DNA from 3 places in the Oceaniserpentilla sp. 4NH20-0058 genome. Region 1 is predicted to be linked to each of the others. Evidence: predicted binding sites of a transcription regulator. Region 1 holds the regulator's gene; each other region holds the start of a gene.
What was found. The regulator FliA, encoded in region 1, starts transcription of late flagellar genes. The targets are predictions, from matches to a motif close to CTAAAGTTNNNNNNNNNNCNGCCGATA.

Region 2: a site for FliA is predicted at 1,432-1,458, ahead of fliD (flagellar filament capping protein FliD). Genes of this name have one in related genera too.
Region 3: a site for FliA is predicted at 2,496-2,522, ahead of ABWV45_RS12530 (DUF6685 family protein). Genes of this name have one in related genera too.

The regions. Positions count from the first base shown of each region.
Region 1 covers NZ_BAABWE010000005.1:56,190-59,715, forward strand. The annotation lists gene ABWV45_RS08255 (MinD/ParA family protein) at 1-464, shown strand, start outside; gene ABWV45_RS08260 (RNA polymerase sigma factor FliA) at 468-1,214, shown strand; gene cheY (chemotaxis response regulator CheY) at 1,358-1,732, shown strand; gene ABWV45_RS08270 (protein phosphatase CheZ) at 1,746-2,525, shown strand; gene ABWV45_RS08275 (chemotaxis protein CheA) at 2,538-3,526, shown strand, end outside.
Region 2 covers NZ_BAABWE010000005.1:154,981-158,506, reverse strand. The annotation lists gene fliD (flagellar filament capping protein FliD) at 1-1,367, opposite strand, end outside; gene ABWV45_RS08700 (flagellar protein FlaG) at 1,579-1,980, opposite strand; gene ABWV45_RS08695 (flagellin N-terminal helical domain-containing protein) at 2,060-3,526, opposite strand, start outside.
Region 3 covers NZ_BAABWE010000009.1:98,184-101,709, forward strand. The annotation lists gene ABWV45_RS12505 (hypothetical protein) at 1-169, shown strand, start outside; gene ABWV45_RS12510 (DUF481 domain-containing protein) at 211-966, shown strand; gene ABWV45_RS12515 (response regulator) at 1,055-1,423, opposite strand; gene ABWV45_RS12520 (hypothetical protein) at 1,708-2,016, opposite strand; gene ABWV45_RS12525 (hypothetical protein) at 1,988-2,443, opposite strand; gene ABWV45_RS12530 (DUF6685 family protein) at 2,584-3,483, shown strand.

The DNA.
Region 1 (3,526 bases):
TACTGGTTATTGATACCGCGGCTGGTATCAGTGATGGCGTTGTCAGTTTCGTAAAAGCCGCGCAAGAAGCCCTGTTTGTTGTGACGGATGAGCCTACCAGTATTACCGATGCTTATGCACTCATTAAGCTATTGAATCGTGATCACGGGGTGTTTCGTTTTAGGATTTTAGCCAACATGGTGAAAACAAGCCAAGACGGCCACAACCTATTTGCCAAATTGACAAAAGTAACAGACCGATTCTTAGATGTTGCATTGCAATATGTTGGCAGTATTCCATTTGATGAAAGTGTTAAACGCTCGGTGCAAAGACAGCGAGCAGTAATAGAAGCGTACCCAAGAGCAAAGGCCTCGTTGGCCTATAAATCCTTAGCAAAAAAAGTGGACTCATGGCCATTGCCGACAACAGCAAGAGGCAACCTAGAGTTTTTTGTGGAGAGTTTAGTATCAACAGCTCGTGGATAAATAATGGCCGTAGCAAGTGGTTTAGCCATGTACACAGGTGAGCAAAATCCTAATTTTAATCATCTAATCGAAGAATATGCGCCTTTAGTTAAGCGCATAGGTCATCATCTAAAAGGGCGATTACCAGCTTCGGTACAACTGGATGATCTTGTACAGTCAGGCATGATTGGCTTGATTGAAGCTGCACGCAAATACGAACCGAGTAAAGGTGCGAGTTTTGAAACCTATGCTGGTATTCGTATTCGTGGCGCTATGCTTGATGAAATTCGTAAAGGAGATTGGGCGCCTCGGTCCGTACATCGAAACAGCCGGAAAATAGCGGATGCCATTCGATTTGTAGAATCTCAAACTGGGCGTGATGCACAAGATCATGAAGTTGCTTCTGCATTAGATATGAGCTTGGAAGAGTATCACACCCACCTCCAAGATGGCCTTGGTTCTCGGCTATTCAGCTTTGAAGACCTTTTGACCCAACCCGGTGAGCGGGAAGGGGAGCTAATCAATCACGATGATTCAGGGCCGTTTGAAGGCCTACAATCGGAGCATTTCCAAAAACAGCTTGCACAAGCCATTGGGACCCTTCCAGAAAGAGAGCAATTGGTGTTAGCCCTATATTACGATGAAGAATTAAATTTAAAAGAAATAGGAGCTGTCTTAGAAGTAAGTGAGTCACGAGTAAGCCAAATTCATAGCCAAGCGGCCCATAGATTAAGGGCTCGCTTATCTGAATGGGTAGAACAAAAGGCCTAAAGGTAGTGAATAAAGGCTGGTTAAATTACGCCTAGTCTTATATTTCACATGAACCTGCTGGATAACTTCATAACACTGGCTAGACTAAAAATAGGCAATAGAGTCATTGGCCAGGGCGCTGGGAGGTAGCTTTGGATAAAAATATGAAAATACTTGTTGTGGACGATTTCTCCACCATGAGGCGCATCATTAAAAACCTGCTCAGAGATTTGGGGTTTACCAATACTCAAGAGGCAGACGACGGCAATACCGCCTTACCCATGTTACAAAGTGGTGACTTTGATTTTTTAGTCACCGACTGGAACATGCCAGGTATGACAGGTATAGAGCTGTTGAAGCATGTACGTGAAGATGAGCGGTTGAAGTCTTTACCTGTGTTAATGGTGACAGCCGAAGCAAAACGAGACCAAATTGTGGCGGCAGCACAAGCAGGTGTAAATGGCTATGTTGTAAAACCGTTTACGGCTGCGGTACTCAAAGAAAAGATTGAAAAAATCTTTGAGCGTGTTGATGGCTGACTAGGAAGGTGTCATGGCAGAAGCAGAGCTAAAAAACTCAACATCAGAGTTTGCAAAACTGTTTTCTGAAAAAGCTAATGAGCTAATGGGTCGATTAGAACAAAATGACCTTGCAGGCGCAGTTGGCTTAATTCAGGATTTACAAAAAGTTAGGGATGAAAATCTTTATCAAGAAATCGGGCAGCTCACGCGTGCACTGCATGAGTCAATCAAGAACTTTAAATTAGATAGTAAAGTTCAAGGTGCCGGATCAGATATAGATGAAGCCCATGAAGGTTTGCAGTACGTTGTCGAAATGACAGCGAAAGCGGCAAATAAAACCATGGATAAAGTGGATGATAGTATGCCGCTATCAGAGGCGATTGCTTCTGAGGCATTTGAAATCAGACAGGAATGGACTCGTTTTTTAAATAAAGAAATGAGCGCCAAAGAATTTAGAGAATTAACTAAACGAGTTGCTCAGTTTTTAGAAAATACTGACAAGAACACCAAAAAACTCAATGCCAACTTAAGTGACATTTTGTTGGCTCAAGATTTTCAGGATTTAACCGGTCAAGTTATACAGCGCATTACCACCATGGTTACCGATGTGGAAGCAAGGCTAGTTAATTTAGTTGCAATGGCAGGCCATGTGGATCAGATGACGGGAATACAACATAAAGAAATTGTAATCCAAGATAAAGAACATGATCCTAATAAAGGGGTTGGCCCTCAATTAAATGCTGAAGAAAATGAAGATGTTGCATCAAATCAAGATGATGTGGATGATTTATTATCCAGTCTTGGTTTTTAAAGGAGCAAAGGGATGAGTTTGGACGCTGATGAAGAGATCCTCCAGGACTTCCTTGTAGAAGCAGGCGAAATATTAGAACTATTGTCAGAACAACTGGTGGATCTAGAAAATCGCCCAGATGATCATGACTTACTAAACTCTATATTCCGAGGCTTCCACACGGTAAAAGGTGGCGCAGGATTTTTGCAACTCACCCCTTTAGTTGAATGCTGCCACGTTGCAGAAAACGTATTTGATATTTTAAGAAATGGCCAACGTACAGTCACATCAGATTTAATGGATGTGGTATTGAAAGCCTTAGATACTGTTAACGAAATGTTTGACAGTGTACGAAATGGTGAAATGCCAGCAGACGCTGACCCGCAGCTCATAGAAGATTTATCTCGCTACTCAAAACCAGAAACTGCCAATGAAGCGGCTCCTGCCCCTGCGGCGGATACGCCAGCAGAAACAACTACCGAAGCCACCCCTTCAGCAACAGAAGATAATGGGGATATCACGGACGAAGAATTCGAAAACCTATTAGACTCTTTAGAAGAACCAGACGGGAAAAAAGAAGCGCCACCTGCAGCAGCTGAATCAGCCCCTGCTGCGAGTGATGACAATGACTTATTTGGTGAAGCCCCTGCAGATAATGGATCGGATGATGAAATAACCGCAGATGAATTTGAAGCATTATTAGATCAATTACACGGATCTGGGAATGGACCAACCATCAAAGCAGATGAAGATGTTAGTGCGCCTAGCTCTGAAACTGCAAGTAGTGCTGAGAACACAGATGCGAACGGAGAAACGATTTCTGAGTCGGAATTTGAAGAGCTATTAGATAAACTCCATGGCAAAGGTAAAGGGCCCACTGAATTAGAAGAGGAAGCGGCGCAAAAAGCAGCAGCCGCAGAACCAGAGAGCCCAACACCACCACCGCCACCAGCAACCCCAGAACCCGCTGCGGCTCCTGTGGCACAAACAAAACCAACAGAGCCTGCTAAACCAGCCGCTCC
Region 2 (3,526 bases), 99 kb from region 1:
AATTCATCATTCGAGTCATTGATTACAACCGGTGATAAAAAATCAAGTACACTGGCACTGCCACCTTCATAAGTACCTTGAGTTGCAATCTGCGTGATATTGATATCATAAGTACCGGGCTTTGTATTAATTGAATCATTTAAAAAGGTAATGCGATCATCGGTAACAGAGCCCTGATCAGCAAAAACACCGATTACCGCTTCACGACTTTCGTTTAACCCTTTTAAAAATAAACTTGCGTCAAATTTTAATTTGAAACTATCATTTTGATCGCTATATATACCTAATTCACTGAACGAGCGGAAATTGGTTCCTGTAATATCGCTAACCGTACTGGTTAATATACTTTTAATTTGGGTATTAATTGAGCGTAATGTGCTGTCACCTAGCAACAGGCTTCCTGTACTGGAATCTTCATCGTATTTGGTTAGATCTTTGTAAACATCCTGAAAGCTATTAAAGCCATCAATCATCGCTTGTACTTTTTCAGAGATACCAGCCACATCTGGCGCGACAGTTATACTGACATTAGTGCCAACATCTTCACCTTTTAAGCTTAATGTCACACCATCAATAACTTCTGAAATTTCGTTACTTGAACGGGTAATAGATAAACCATTTACATTTAACAGTGCATCTTCACCTTGCTGTGTTTCTGTTAAGTTGTTGGCTGGATTTTTTTGATTTTCATTATACGCAAACGCAGAAAGACCTGATGTAGCTAAAGCACCACTCGCGTCTTTGGCAATAATTTCCATACTATAGTCTTCACCTGTATCTTCACTGGTGAGCTGTAGCACATAACCACTGCCATCATTAACAATATTGGCACGTACTCCAAAATCTTCGTTATTGATAGCATCCCTTAGACCTTGAAGCGTGTTGTTACCTGAGGTGATTTCAATAGTAGCCGTACCTGCATCAGGGTTGGCCTCAAAACCATCATAGTTTGCCCCGTCATACGCAGTGGTGCCCAATGCAAACGTTAACGTGCCTAAACCTACCGCATCAGTAACACTGGTATACGATTGAGAGACTAATGAGTGAGCTTTGGCTGTGCGTTGTACTTCAACACTATAAGTGCCCGAAGGGGCTGACGAGGTTGCGGTCGCGGTTAAAATGGACTCGTCAGATGATTCAGCAGTGGTTGCACCCACGTTGCTACTATCTGATAAAGCGACAATAGTCTCAGAGAAATCATATAACTTACTTTGCACTTCACCATATGCCGATATTTTGGCATCAATAATACTTTGCTGTGTGTTTAGTCGTAACTCACCGGCTGCTTTATCAGCATTAATGATGTTTTCAACTAAATCACTGGTAAGAAGGTCTGACCCAATGCCTAGGGATTCAATAGCAGCCATGTAACCTCCGACAATCTAACACTCACATTAAGGGTTCACAAAAAGCAAAACCCGATACCCCATTTAACGGCGATATCAGGTAATACTTTAATGTTTAACTAAAAGATTTAGCTATTAAACGTCAACCTACTCATTCCTAAGTCTAGCCAACATTTTAATTGTTACCTTGTTCTTTTAGTCCTAGCTAATGTGATAGACCAAAATCAAACAATTAAACCTGCGCACTAAAAAGTAACGTTGGTTCTTCACTATTCAATTTCTTTGCCATTTCCAGCGCCGCCTCATTCGGAATCTGGCGAACCAGTTGTTCTGAATGTCGATCGTATACGCTGATCACTGTCTTTCCGCTGTCTTCATCAAGTCTAAAGTCTAAGTCTCGTTGTGTTTTCTGTACATACTCGTTTAACTTAGACACCGCCTCTTTTACCTCAACGCTCTTTGCTTCAGCTGCTGCAGTCGCGTCCTCATTTGGCAATTGCTTGCCGCTTGTGACTACTTCTGTTTCCGCTTTGGCGCTCACATCCGCTTTTGGCTTTTGTGATTGAACTTGAGGTGCTGAAGTGAGCGAGCCGGCAGTATTCACTGTCGTATTTTGCGCTTTAATTTCATTCATAATACACCTCTCATAAAGTTAGCTATCAGCTTACGCTGCCAACGGAAGGAGAATCCCTTCCGTTGGTTGACTACCTAACTTATCCGAGTAAAGAAAGCACCTGCTGTGGACCCTGGTTAGCCTGAGCAAGAATCGAGATACCAGCCTGTTGTAGCACCTGTGTACGCGATAGCTCTGCTGTTTCGGCCGCGAAATCCGCATCTTGAATACGAGAGTTTGCAGCTGCCAAGTTCTCAGAGGTAATGGCTAAGTTACTTACAGTTGATTCCATTCGGTTTTGAATCGCACCTAAGTCCGCACGTTGAGCCGCAATAGATTGCAGTGCGTTATCGATGGAGGTCAGCGCGGCTGTTGCTCCTTCGAAGGTTGAAATATCAATGTCCGTTAAGAACTGACCTTGAACCGCACCGCCGTAGCTACCTTCTGCTAAGCCTAGAGCCGCTAACTCATCCGCCCCTTCCGAGCCCGCAGCGAGAGTGAACTCACCAGCTGACTGAAGTGTGACAGTTGAATAGGTGGTTTCATAAGTCGCACTTTCAGCACTAATGCCTCGGTTAGTACCGGCTTGAGCCTCACCAAATGTCGATTCACCTATACCATCCACTGCTGCGTCTAAACCAAATATGGCACCAATTGACACATTTGAACCAGATTCATCATTTACGCCTATGGAGATATTTCGACCATCTTCGGCAGTTAAGGTTAGCGATACACCATTGTCGATCCCTTCTACACCGGTTTTACCCGCCACAGAGTTGATCACACTTAAGGCATCTGCTTTTGCGCGGTCAGTATCAATACTGCCTGCACCATCATCTTGAAGAGTAACCGTACCAGCTACATAACCATTGATGTAGATTTCCGCACTATCACCTACAGCGAATGAAGCTGTATCTACGTTTGTACCATCACCACCAACAACTTGAGTTGCATTTACGGTAGCGCTAACACCCGTTTCATCAGATACTTGATTGATTGCAGAGGCAATGGCGATACCAGAGCTTTCTTTTGAACTTGAAAGAATCTTAGTTCCGTCTGAAGCAAACTCAGCAGAGGCTTTATCCGCGTTGGTATCAGCCGCACCAATACTCACTCCGTTTATTAAAATATCGCCATTGTCGAGTCCGTTTACTCCAGCATATGCTGGCGTTTCATCATTACCAGCATAAAACTCACCACCAACGGTTGGATCGGCCAACGTCATGCTAACGGATTCACCATCTGATGATGAGAAAGCCAGTTTACCGGATAATTGCTGCTCTACGGCACCAATCAAGTTACCAGACACGTCTTCTTGTAGTGAACGGCCCTCTGCATCTGAAACCATGCCAAGGTTATTACCAGAGTGGTTACGGATATTCAGCACCATATTACCTGAGGCATCTATAGTCGCCGATACGTCAATATCTTCTGAGCTAAAGTCGGTTCCATTAAAGGCATCCGCTAATTCACTCATACTCACCGAACCATCTGCATCAGGGTCCGTGACAGATACCCCCACACCGCCAGTAGCATTACCGGATGTACCGATAAACAGGGTATCACC
Region 3 (3,526 bases), on a different contig from region 1:
TCAACACCAACAAACCGGCCCCATGAACGTGGAGGCGGCACTGGAAACCCACTTGAGCACCCTAAAGGACAAACCCGCGGTCTTAGATGATTACAAAGAAAGTCAGCACATGCTCAACATCATTCGCAATCTAGCCAGTGCTCGTGAGCAATCCATGCACGCCGCATAAACTATGTTAAACTTACAGCTTAAGTTTTATGAATATAATTTATGATGCTACTTAGAATACTTGCCCTGCTGTTACTCACTAACAGTGCCTATGCCATCACCAACATTGAAAGCCAACGCTTAAAAAGTAGTGAGCCTGGCACTTCTGGCAACATCAGCTTTACCCTTGATGGGGAACTGGGCGAAAGCGATGGATTTACCCTTGGCTCTTCTATGACGCTTATACGCTCATACATTAAAGACGAATGGATTGTGCTATTTAATCGCGAATACTCTGAAGAAGAAGGGGAAGTCTATTCTGACGAAACCTTAATCCACCTTCGACACCTTACCAAGCATACAGATCACTGGGGACACGAGATATACACCCAATATGAAGAAGATCTATTCACTGATTTACGCAGCCGTTCATTGATTGGTGCCGGTGCTCGATACACCTTAAACTCAGACCTTACACTAAAAACAGCCAACCACTTTGGCTTAGGGTTATTCTATGAAAATGAGGAATACGCTCGCACCATTACCGAAGACAACGAAGAGAATATACGCTTAAATATTTATTGGACGTACCGCAACAACGTAACCGAAAACACCACCTACACCAGTACGCTTTACTACCAACCAGATGTGGCTGCATTGAATGATACCAAAGGCCTTTGGCAAAATGCTGTCACTATCAGCGTAACCTCAACCATCAGCTTGCGTTTAAAGTGGGATCTAACCCATGATAACCACGCGCCAAACGGCAACAGCGAAACCGATTTAAGCTACAACAGCATTATTATTTATAATTTTTAAACTTACTTTTAATTTGGCAAGTTCTGAGAATGTAGAGTGGAGTAATCCACTCTACATCACTGCGGGAAAGATACTTAAATATGAAAAGTTATGCAGTGGCTAATAATCGATCAATGGTCGCCTTTAAGTGATCATCATCCGCAGGCTTAATTAGGTAATCGCTCGCACCTTGACGCTTACCCCACATGATATCGGTTTCTTGATCTTTTGATGTCACGATTACAACCGGAATATGCTTAGTGCTTTCGCTTTTAGTGATTTTACGAGTAGCCTGAAAGCCATTCATATTCGGCATCACCACATCCATTAAGATGATATCAGGAAGCAATTCTGTGGCTTTTTCCACACCTTGTAGGCCATCTTCTGCCCAGTGTACGGTGTGCCCTTGTTTCTCTAGAAGTCGTTTATGACCTTCCATCATAGTAGCGGAATCGTCCACAATCAGTACTGTTGCCATGTTGCCTCTGTTTTTATAGTTAATGTTATGAGGAGTTTTGGGCTAAAACCCAATGACATCTGGCCAGTCTATCCCGCTAGCATGGGTTTCGTCTACTTACCAATTGGTCAAGTATGCAACCGTGTTATAGCATGCTCATTTGCAATCGATACGCAGATATCTCATTTGCCCAGCTAAGTCACATATATACTGAACAAATGACGAGCATCCCAACTCAACTTAGCCATATTTAAATGTCAGATTTCATCCGTGCATTATGCCGCAAAATACGCCAAGAAAGTATATTAACCGCAATATAACTTATTAATATATACCCAAAATGCAAAACTTAAACAGCTTATACCTAGAATACTCAGAACTAAAAAAGCGCCATACTGCTGCAAAAAAGAAGGCTTAGGTTGAGCCGCCAGCAATAACTCTCGCTGAGCTTCAAGTAGTAATTGAGTATCTTTACCGGCGTGCTCCATCAAGTGCCAAGCTGCTTCACGCCACGCAGGGTGGGACTTTCCTTCGCGTAAAATCAGAATGGCCTGCTGAATACGAAATCTAGGTTTGTATCCAAACTTAGAAGGTTCGCTGGGGTCGCCACTCATGAAGCGCTATTCCTTGAATTTCTTGCATGGATCGTTGCAAATCAAAACGCCACAAGTTACGAGCCTTAAGCATATCCAACGCATCCACCTGACTATGCTTTAAAATGGCAACAACCTCTGAATCCGTTGTCACTTTAACTACATTAATAGCATCAACCATTTTCAGTAGCTTTAAGCAAAAACATCGGAAATCCTGAGCTGAATTGACATCACCTGTCGGCATGGATTCATGAGAAATATTCAACACTTCCTGTAGTTTTTGCTCAAATTGCTCATACCATAGCTGATAAGCAACCTGCTCCACATTTTGATCACAGTTCCGCTCTGCTTGGGCCAGCGCCTCATCAATAGCCTGAGCCATTTCAAACTGCGTTTTTCCTTTCAAACACATGTACTTAGGTTTGGGTTCATCCTGAGGAGAAGCCATATTTTTCCCCTATACTTTATGAATGGGTTACTTAGTTTTAAAGCAGAGTTCATTAAAGTTGTCGAGTAATTAGCCGATATTACCCTAAAGGAATCGGCTGCCTGCGGCACTTGAAGTAGAATGGAAGATGTATCACACCTATGAGTAATGCCAAATTGCCCGGCCCAGCCGGATCGAAAAAGTCAAAAATAGGCCCTGTGGATATCGAAACATGGGCCAATCTGTTGCTACAGAAGATGTTCCCTGTTTGGTATTGTGTACGCTATGTTTCTGAAATGCCCATGGAAATGCTGGGTGACATCAACCCTAAAAGCTTTCTAGCCCATCGCTGGCTATCTGTGGCTGATACCAATAATGCCGCCGCTGACTCCCTTGAGAAAGCAGGGCCTCAATGGAAGGATCTAAGCCAGCTATTACGAAAAATCTACAGAACAAAGCGCTTTAAACGCTATCTCTCCATGAAAAATATCACCGCAGTAAAATCCAGCATTATTGACTATGATTATGGCGATATTTTGGAATACTCCGAAAACGAATGTAAAGACATACCCAAGCACCACGCTGAGCATTACGACCAACTGACCGCCGAAGTGTTTGGCGATAAATCCATGCACCACCCTTTCGCCTACCGAGAATGGGATGGCCGCTACTATTACTGCAATGAAGAAGAGCCTAGGAAATTTGCATCATTGCTCCAGCACTGCCGAGACAAAGGCCGAGACTTAACCGTTAAAGCCGATATCGAAATCCAGCATGTGGATATGCGTACCGTTGAAATCATGCGCAGTCGTTATTGGTTGCTTCTGATGAAGCGTGAAACAGCCTACCAAGTGGCCTATTTAATTCGAGCCGCTAGAATACCCTGCCAAATGGCTGAGTTTGAATCTCGCCGTAGTGACTTAATCTTTTTGGTCCTAAAGAAAACCGATTACCGCACAGCCCAAATTGTCGAAGCTATGTTTCGTCGCCATTTCCCCCGAGGACTCATCGAATGGGGGCGCTATCTTTGCACTCACCAAGTACCTTTTCGTAATCGTTAATTTGACCCACCAAAACAGCTAAGTACAATAGCTCAACTTTCCA